2 regions of the Variovorax sp. GW458-11-26-14-LB1 genome follow, and region 2 is predicted to be linked to the other one. Evidence: predicted binding sites of a transcription regulator. Region 2 holds the regulator's gene; the other holds the start of a gene.
What was found. Region 2 encodes sigma-54, which starts transcription at its own class of promoters, with help from an activator protein. Its sites were predicted from a motif close to TGGCANGNAANCTGCTTT; they were not measured.
Positions count from the first base shown of each region.

Region 1: a site for sigma-54 is predicted at 1,727-1,744, ahead of AC07YS_RS23630 (pilin). Genes of this name have one in related genera too.

Region 1 covers NZ_JBWKYW010000042.1:38,343-42,651, reverse strand. Annotated here, with positions in the region: gene AC07YS_RS23640 (CHASE2 domain-containing protein) at 1-766, shown strand, start outside; gene AC07YS_RS23635 (3',5'-cyclic-nucleotide phosphodiesterase) at 796-1,599, shown strand; gene AC07YS_RS23630 (pilin) at 1,802-2,332, shown strand; gene AC07YS_RS23625 (pilus assembly protein) at 3,092-4,309, opposite strand, start outside.
Region 2 covers NZ_JBWKYW010000028.1:17,565-21,873, forward strand. Annotated here, with positions in the region: gene AC07YS_RS18730 (phospholipase D family protein) at 3-1,619, opposite strand; gene rpoN (RNA polymerase factor sigma-54) at 1,630-3,225, opposite strand; gene lptB (LPS export ABC transporter ATP-binding protein) at 3,243-4,037, opposite strand; gene lptA (lipopolysaccharide transport periplasmic protein LptA) at 4,034-4,309, opposite strand, start outside.

The DNA.
Region 1 (4,309 bases), on a different contig from region 2:
GTTCTGCGACATGCGCGACTTCACCCGGCTGTCCGAGCAGATGGCGCCGGCCGAGCTGCAGGCCTTCCTGAACACCGTCTTCAGCCGGCTCACCGAGGTGATCAGCGCGCACCGCGGCACCGTCGACAAATACATGGGCGACTGCGTCATGGCCTTCTGGGGCGCGCCCATCGACACGCCCGGCCATGCCGCGCTCGCCGTGCAGGCGGCGATCGACATGGCCGCTGCCGTGCACGACATCAACCGCCAGCACCGCGCCAACGGCCGCCCCGAGATCAGCGCGGGCATCGGTTTGAACAGCGGCCTCATGAGCGTCGGCGACATGGGTTCGACCGCGCGCCGCAGCTATACCGTGGTCGGCGACGCGGTCAATCTCGCGTCCCGGCTGGAGGGCCTGAGCGGACACTACGGGGTCGAGATCGTGGCCAGCGGCGCCACCCGCGAGGCGGCGCCCGGGTTCGTCTGGCAGGAACTCGACAGCGTGCGCGTCAAGGGCAAGGCCCAGGCCGTCGCCATCTACACCCCGCTCGCGCCGGAAGCCACAGCCGAGGCGCAGGACACACGGCAGCAACTCGACCGCTGGAGCCAGGTGCTCGCCGCCTACCGCCGCCAGGATTGGGCGCTGGGCCGGAACTTGCTGGCTCCCCTGCTCGCCGCGGATGCGAAAAAAGTCCTTTACCAGCTCTACGCCCAGCGTTTAGCCTCGATGGCGCTTCGCCCGCAGGACCCGGACTGGGACGGCGCCACCCGGTTCGACACCAAATGACGACAGACGCATACAAGGGGTCTTCCACAATGCAGGTTCGCGTGCTGGGTTGCTCGGGAGCCATCGCCAAGGACTGCCGTACCACCTCGTTCCTGGTCGATGCGGACCTGCTCGTGGACGCCGGCACGGGCGTCGGCGACCTCACCCTCGACGAGATGGCCGCCATCGACGACGTGGTGCTCACCCACTCGCACCTCGATCACATCGCCGCCCTGCCCCTGATGCTCGACGCCGTCGGCAGCCGCCGCACCCGGCCGCTGCGCGTGCACGCCCTGGCAGCCACCATCGACGCGCTGCGCGCGCATGTGTTCAACAACGTCATCTGGCCGAATTTCGAACGCATTCCCAGCCCCGAATCGCCGTTCGTGAGCTTTCACGAGATCACGGTCGGGCAACGCCTCGAACTGGGCAGCGACGCCCCCAAGCTGATCGAGGTGCTGCCGGCCGTCCACACCGTGCCGGCCTGCGGTTTCGCCATCCGCCGGGCTGAAGGCGGCGCTCACTGGGTCTTCAGCGGCGATACCGAGCGCAACCCGCCGTTCTGGGAGCGCGTCAACGCGATCGACGTGGCGATGCTCGTCATCGAGACCGCCTTCAGCTCCCGCGAAGAAGCCTTGGCCGAACGCAGCCTTCACCTGTCGCCGGTGGCCCTGGCGCACGAGCTGGCGCAGATCGATCCGGGCAAGCAATACCCGATCTACATCACCCACACCAAGCCGGCGGAGACCGAAGAAATCATGAGCCAGATCGAGATGCTGGCGGGGCGCGAGGTGGCGGGCTTGGCGCAGCGGGACATCCGCTGGCTCAAGGCGGATGGGGTGCTGACCTTCTGACCGGAAGCGGTCGGGCATGACAAATTTGTCGACACAATTGGCATCTGAGTGCGAGTTGTGTCACATCATGTAACCATCTTGTGACCAAAGACGGCCCGAACGAGGGCTGCAGGGTGGGGAACCCGGGTGGCACGGATGCTGCGAAAGTTACCTCGCTCCGGGCTGGTTCCCGGGCTTTACAAACCAACCTGGAGTTAATCGAATGAACCGTCGTTCTATCGCACGCAATGTGCAAAAGGGTTTCACCCTGATCGAATTGATGATCGTTGTGGCGATCATCGGCATCTTGGCTGCAGTGGCTCTGCCGCAGTACCAAAACTACACGGCTCGCGCTCAGACCACCGAAGCAATGAACCTGCTTGCCGGCCTGAAGACTCCGCTTATGGAACTCGCTGGCAGCAATGGTTTGCAGCAGGCCTGCGGCACCAACGACGCAACTCCTGCTGTCCCCGCCGGTCCTGGCGGCGTTCCCGCTGGGACGCCCGCTATCCCTGCCGGCGCTCTGCACACGTCCAACAACTTCACGCTGTCCGGTCAGTACGTCGACACCATCGTGGCTACCCCGACCGCAGCTACCTCCTGCGCTCTTGTGGCAACGTTCAAGAACACGGGCGTTAACGACAAGCTGAAGGGCCAGACCATTACCTTCACGTACACCGCTGCGAACGCCGAATGGCGCTGCACCTCCAACCTGAACGCCTCCGTTCGTCCTAAGACCTGCTCGGAATCCTAAGCAACTGAAGCCGCTTAGGCGGCCAAGTGCGCCCGATGAAAATTTTGGGCACCTGCATCAAGCCGCCTTCAGGCGGCTTTTTGCTTTTTAATCCTCGTGTCCCAGTCTTGGTGGACTGACACTTTTTCCCTGAAGGAAGGCCGGCCAATGCAGTCAAGTGCGAGACGCGCAGACTCTTGGTTTTTCAATCAAGAAAGCGAACGCAGCTAAGGCCGGTCCAATAGCGCTACGGTATCCGGAGCCGCTCGACCGTATTGGCATGGCTACCAGAACTGGTATTCGGCATCCTCTCGGCTGCCCATGCCCGTATCGGTCAAGCAATCCTCTTCCTCTTCCTCTTCCATGCCATCGACTCACCGAGCAGAAGGTCGACTTCCCCGAGGTGCAGCCTCTCGAAGTCAACGCGAATGCCCGACTGTTCGAGGTGGTGATCGGATGTACTGAAGAAGGACTGAGCACGTATCGCAAAAAGCCTTTGTGCTCTCGCAAGAGCTTCTTCCGGGGTAAGAGCTTGCCGCCATCGAGTTCTGGGCCGCCCTGGGGTTGTGTGGCCGCTAATGTGATGCGCGCGAATACACCGTGATCGAGCTCGTTCGCGAGGTGCTCTCGCCGCACTGGGTCGCGCAGAGACCGTACCTACCGTGAAATTGAAAACGCCCGATGAAGTTCAGCGGGCGCCTTTGGCTGGCTTCAACACCCGGCTATCGGGCCTTCGCAGGGGTCAATCTACGCTTTGGTAGGGCGGATCAGATACGGCATCTAGTTCACCAACTCTCGCCACGAAGTCCGATGCGCGACTCCCCCTCCCGACGAAGGTGGGACCGGAGGAACTTCGGAGCCCAGATCTCCGTTGCTCCGCTGATAGATGATTCGGATGTTGCCGTTGCTGTCCTTCACCCAACTCATCCCTACGATCAGCGAGTTGTCGCTCCACAGGGTCCCCGACGGGTTGGTGGTCACCACGCCGCCATTGGCCGCGTTGAGGTAATAGCGCCACGATGAGCCTCCCGAGGCGCAAGCATCGCCATTGGGAATGGCGGTCGCAATCGCGAGGGTGTTGAGTTGCAGGCCCAGGTTGGTCGCGATGCGCTCTCTGCTGTGTGGCAAGTCGATCCACCATCCTGCCTTCGTTGAGAAGTTGACCGCATTGTTGGAGACCGATGCGGTCCGTGCCTCGGCCTCCGTCCCAGCGAGCGTGAAGGTTTGTCGCACGAAATTCGTCGTATCCGCTCGCACGTCACCCCAGCCGTTGTTCGTCAATGGATCCTTCACCGCGTAAACGCTTTGCTGTGTGGAGTCCGTAATGTCGTTCTGGCCCAAATAGCGCCCGGTTCCTACGATGATCACGGGTTTCCCCGAGATCTCCACGGTTTCGGGTTTCGTCGAGATCGGCTGCGGTGTAGTGCCGACCCGGAAGGTGGCGAGCTTGAGGGCTGCGCGATGCGGCTCGACGAGGCCATCGATGTCGAAGCGCCACAGGTTGCCCAGCATGTCGCCACCGTAAAAGCGCTTGCTGGTGTTGTTCGCCGCATCGTCGATCCAGGCGTTGATCTTTGCCAGGCCGCTGGGAGCGCTGGCGCTGCCGACGTCGGTCGAAATGTCCTGCAGCTTCGCACCGGTGTTGGCGTTCAGTACGAACAGATGGCCCCTTCCGTCGCCGGACGTGTTGTTGTACCCGGATGCGAATACCACCACCCAGGTGCCGTCGGCCTTCTTGGTGATGACCGGATTGCCGTAGCTGTAGCCGAGGTTGTCGTCGGTGAACTCCCACAGCATGGATGGGTTGAGGGGGTCGGTGATATCGAGTGCGTAGTAGCTCTTGCCGCCAAGATTGAGACCACCCACGAGGATGGTCTTCCATGCCGTGCCGACCTTGATGTCGGCCATCACTGGCGCACCGTCCACGAAGTACTGGTGGTTGGACCCGTAGGCCGAGTCCGCCAGCTTGTACAGATTGGGCATCACCGCTGTGGGAAC
Region 2 (4,309 bases):
CGCTACAACAGGCTCTCGGGCGTGAGCGGCGCCAGCAGTTCGAGCATCGTGCGGTCCCAGAAGCCCGAGTCGGGCTCTTCGTGCAGCACGGTGGTCTTGCCGCCTTCCTCGCTGACCCATTCGATGCGCCGCGAGCCGACTGCGCCCGCATCACCACCTTCGGCAAAGCGCAGCCGGTAGGCGCCCTGCTGCTTGAGCACGTCGAGCAGCTTCAGGGTCTGCTGCGCCATCTCTGGGCTGCGGATGAACAGACCGATCTCGGTGTTGTGGACCTCGGAGCGCGGATCGAAATTCATCGAGCCGACGAACAGGATGCGCTGGTCGATCACCGCCGACTTGGCGTGCAGCCGGCCCACCGACGTGCCGAACAGGCCGAGGCGCACGCTGCGCCGCGTGCGCGCGGAACTCAGCTCGTGCAGCTCGGCGCCCAGCGCCAGCATGTCGGCGCGGTAGCGGCGGTAGGCGGTGTGCACGAGCGGCTCGTCGGTGGCGGCGAGCGAGTTGGTGACCACGCTGATCTTCACGTTGCGCCCGCGGATCTCGCGCATCACCTCCAGCCCCGACGCGCCCGGGATCAGGTAGGGCGAGACCAGCGTCACCTCGCTGCGCGCGCGGCGCATCTGCTCGACCACGTTGTAGCGCACGCTGTCCACGTCGAGCAGCGGCACGCCGCCGTACGACGCAGTCTTGCCGATCACGCGGTCGGGTGAATCGGCATACGCCTCGGCGGTGGTCCAGATCAGGCCGAGCTTGCCGGCGTCGAGGTCGTCGGCCACCGGGCTGTAGCCGAGCAGGTCGTTGGGCGCGGGTTTGGGCGGCGGCGGCGTGGTGTCGGGGCCGGTGGCGGCGTCGAAGCGGCGCTGCAGTTCCTCGCGCGGCAGGTCGGTGTGCACGACCGCGCCGATCGGGCGCACGTGCGGGCTGTTCCAGTACTGGTCGAACAGCACGCCCAGGCGCGGGATCAGCGCGCCCGTGACGAAGGTGTCGAGGTCGATGAAGTTCGGGCCAGTGGTGCGGCGGAAGTACTGGTTGCCGATGTTGCGCCCGCCCGCCACGGCCATCGCGCCGTCGGCGATGAAGAGCTTGTTGTGCATGCGGCGGTTGACGCGGCTGAAGTCGAACAGCGATGCGGTGAAGCGCTTGAGCAGGCTGCCACGCCCGGCCGGGAACGGGTTGAACAGGCGCAGCTCCACGTTCGGCGTGGCGGCCAGGCCGAGCAGCAGCTCGTCTTCGCCGGACGTGTACAGGTCGTCCATCAACAGGCGCACGCGCACGCCGCGCTGGGCCGCATCGCGCAGGGTGCGCAACAGGTAGCGGCCGGTCTCGTCGTTCTCGATCTGGTAGTACTGCACGTCGAGCGTGCGCTGCGCGCGGCGCGCCAGCTGCAGCCGCGTGTCGAAGGCGAAGTCGCCGCCGGGCATCAGGCGAAAGCCGCTGAGGTCGGGGTCGGGCTGCGAGGCCAGCGCGATCTTGCCGAGCGCGGTGTCGGCCGAGACGGCCATCGCTTTGGTAGGCGGACGCGGCGCCTCGTCGGGCAAGGTGGCACAACCGGCGAACAGCGATGCAGCCACGAGGGCGACCACCCAATGCCCCCAGCGCGACAGCAGGCGACGGGTCATCGTGGGCTTTCTACAGAGCCTTGCGCAGGTTGGCCGGTGCGATGCGCAAGGCTTCGCGGTACTTGGCGACGGTGCGGCGCGCGCACTCGATGCCCTGCTCTTTCAGCATCTCGGAAATCTGGCTGTCGGACAGCGGCTTCTTGATGCTCTCGGAACTCACGAACTGCTTGATCAGCGCGCGCACCGCGGTGCTCGACGCATTGCCACCGGTCTCGGTGCCCAACGCCGAGCCGAAGAAGTACTTCAGCTCGACCGTGCCGAAGGGCGTGGCCATGTACTTGGCGGTGGTCACGCGCGAGATGGTCGACTCGTGCAGGCCCAGCTCGTCGGCGATCTCGCGCAGCACCAGCGGGCGCATCGCCAGCTCGCCGTGCACGAAGTAGCTCTTCTGGCGCTCGACGATGGCGTTGCTCACGCGCAGGATGGTGTCGAAGCGCTGCTGGATGTTCTTGATGAACCAGCGCGCCTCCTGCAGCCGCTGCGACAGCGCCTGGCTGCCCTCGCCCTTGTGCGACTTGAGCGCGCCGGCGTAGATGTCGTGCACGCGCAGGCGCGGCATGACCTCGGGGTTGAGCATGACGCGGAACTTCACGTTGGTGCCGCGCCCGGTCTTGGTGACGATCACGTCGGGGATGACGATGTTGCGTTCGACGTCGACAAAGCGGCGGCCCGGCTTGGGCTCCAGGCGCGCAATGATCTGCAGCGCCGAGCGCACCAGCTCTTCGTTGGTGCGCGTGAGCGTGGCCAGGCGCTTGAAGTCGCGCCGCGCGAGCAGCTCCATGGGCTGCTTGCAGATCGCGATGGCGGTCTTGCGGATGAGCGCTTCGGCCTCGGTCTCGTCTTCGCTGGCGAGCGCCTTCAGCTGGATGCTCAGGCATTCGCCGAGGTCGCGCGCGCCGACGCCCACCGGCTCCAGGCTCTGCAGCAGGCCCAGCGCCACCTGGAAGTGGTGCACGAGGTCGTCGAACTGGTCGTTGTCGTCGCCCGCCAGGCCCGAAGCCAGCGCGGGCAGCGAGTCTTCGAGGTAGCCGTCGTCGTTGAGCGACTCGATCAGGAAGCGCAGCGCGGCGCAGTCGTTTTCATTGAGCCGCAGGCTCAGCGCCTGGCGGTGCAGGAAGGACTGCAGCGATTCCTGGCTGCGCGCGAGTTCGGTGGCATCGGCCCGCTCGTCGTCGCCCAGGTTGTTCTGGCGCGCGGGCGCATCGCTGCCCCACTCGCTGTCGTCGGGCGCCATGTCGACGGTGCCGTCGCCTTCCCAGTCGGGCTCACGCTCGGCGATCTCGGCGGCGGGGCCGTCGGTGTCGGGGGTCGAGGTGGTGGTGTCGCTGGACGTGGAGGAAGTGCTGGCGGCGGACGGCGTGAACTCGGCCTCGGCCTCGCCCTCGCCCGCGTCGTCGCGCGGCACCGGCGCGTCGGCCGTGTCCAGCCCGAACTCCTCGCGCGCCGCTTCTTCCGCGGTGCGTTCGAGGAACGGGTTCTCGTCCAGCATCTGCTCCACTTCCTGGCTCAGTTCGAGCGTGGAGAGCTGGAGCAGGCGAATGGACTGCTGCAGCTGTGGCGTCAGCGCCAGATGCTGCGAGACGCGAAGGGACAGCCCTTGCTTCATGGAGACGCGACCCTCCCTTACATGCGGAAGTGCTCGCCCAGGTACACCCTGCGTACCTCGGCGTTGTCGACGATCTCCGAGGGTGTGCCTTGTGCCAGCACGTGCCCGTCGCTGATGATGAACGCGTGATCGCAGATGCCCAGCGTCTCACGCACGTTGTGGTCGGTGATGAGCACGCCGATGCCGCGCTCTTTCAGGAAGCTGATGATCCGCTGGATCTCGATCACCGCGATCGGGTCGATGCCGGCGAAGGGCTCGTCCAGCAGGATGAAGCGCGGCTGCGTGGCCAGCGCGCGCGCGATCTCGACGCGGCGGCGCTCGCCGCCCGACAGCGCGAGCGCGGGCGAATCGCGCAGGTGGTCCACGCGCAGGTCGGCCAGCAGGTCGGCCAGGCGCTCTTCGGTGTGCTGCTTGGTCAGCGGCATCATGCGGCCGTTGGCGTCGGGCTCGCGCTGCAGCTCGAGCACGGCACGCACGTTTTCCTCGACCGTGAGCTTGCGGAAGATCGAGGCCTCCTGCGGCAGGTAGCTCAGGCCCATGCGCGCGCGGCGGTGAATGGGCATGTGGGCGATGGGCTCGCCGTCGATGGTGATCTCGCCGGCGTCGGCGCGCACCAGCCCGACGATCATGTAGAACGAGGTGGTCTTGCCCGCGCCGTTGGGGCCGAGCAGTCCGACGACCTCGCCCTTTTGCACATCGAGCGAGACGTCTTTCACGACCGTGCGGCTGCCGTAGCTCTTCTTGAGGCCGCGCGCCACGAGGCGGCTGCCCGGAATGCCGTCGGCGGTCTGGGTTCCTGCGGTTTCGATCACTTGCGCCCTTCCCCTTCGGTGCCGCCCAGCGTGGTGCTCGGGCGCAGCCCGGCGCCGGGCGCGGGGGTGGGTGCCGGGGCCGCGGGCTTCTTGCCGCCCGCTGCCGGTGCGGAGCCGGGCGCCGCCGGGGCTGGCGTGGCCTTCGGCGTGAGGATGGCCTTCACGCGGCCGCCGCCGCCCGCCGAGACGCCGGCGTTCGGCGGCACGAGGGAACCGTTGACGGTGTAGGTGTCGTTGCTCTGGTCGTAGACGATCAGCGCGCCGCTGCTCTC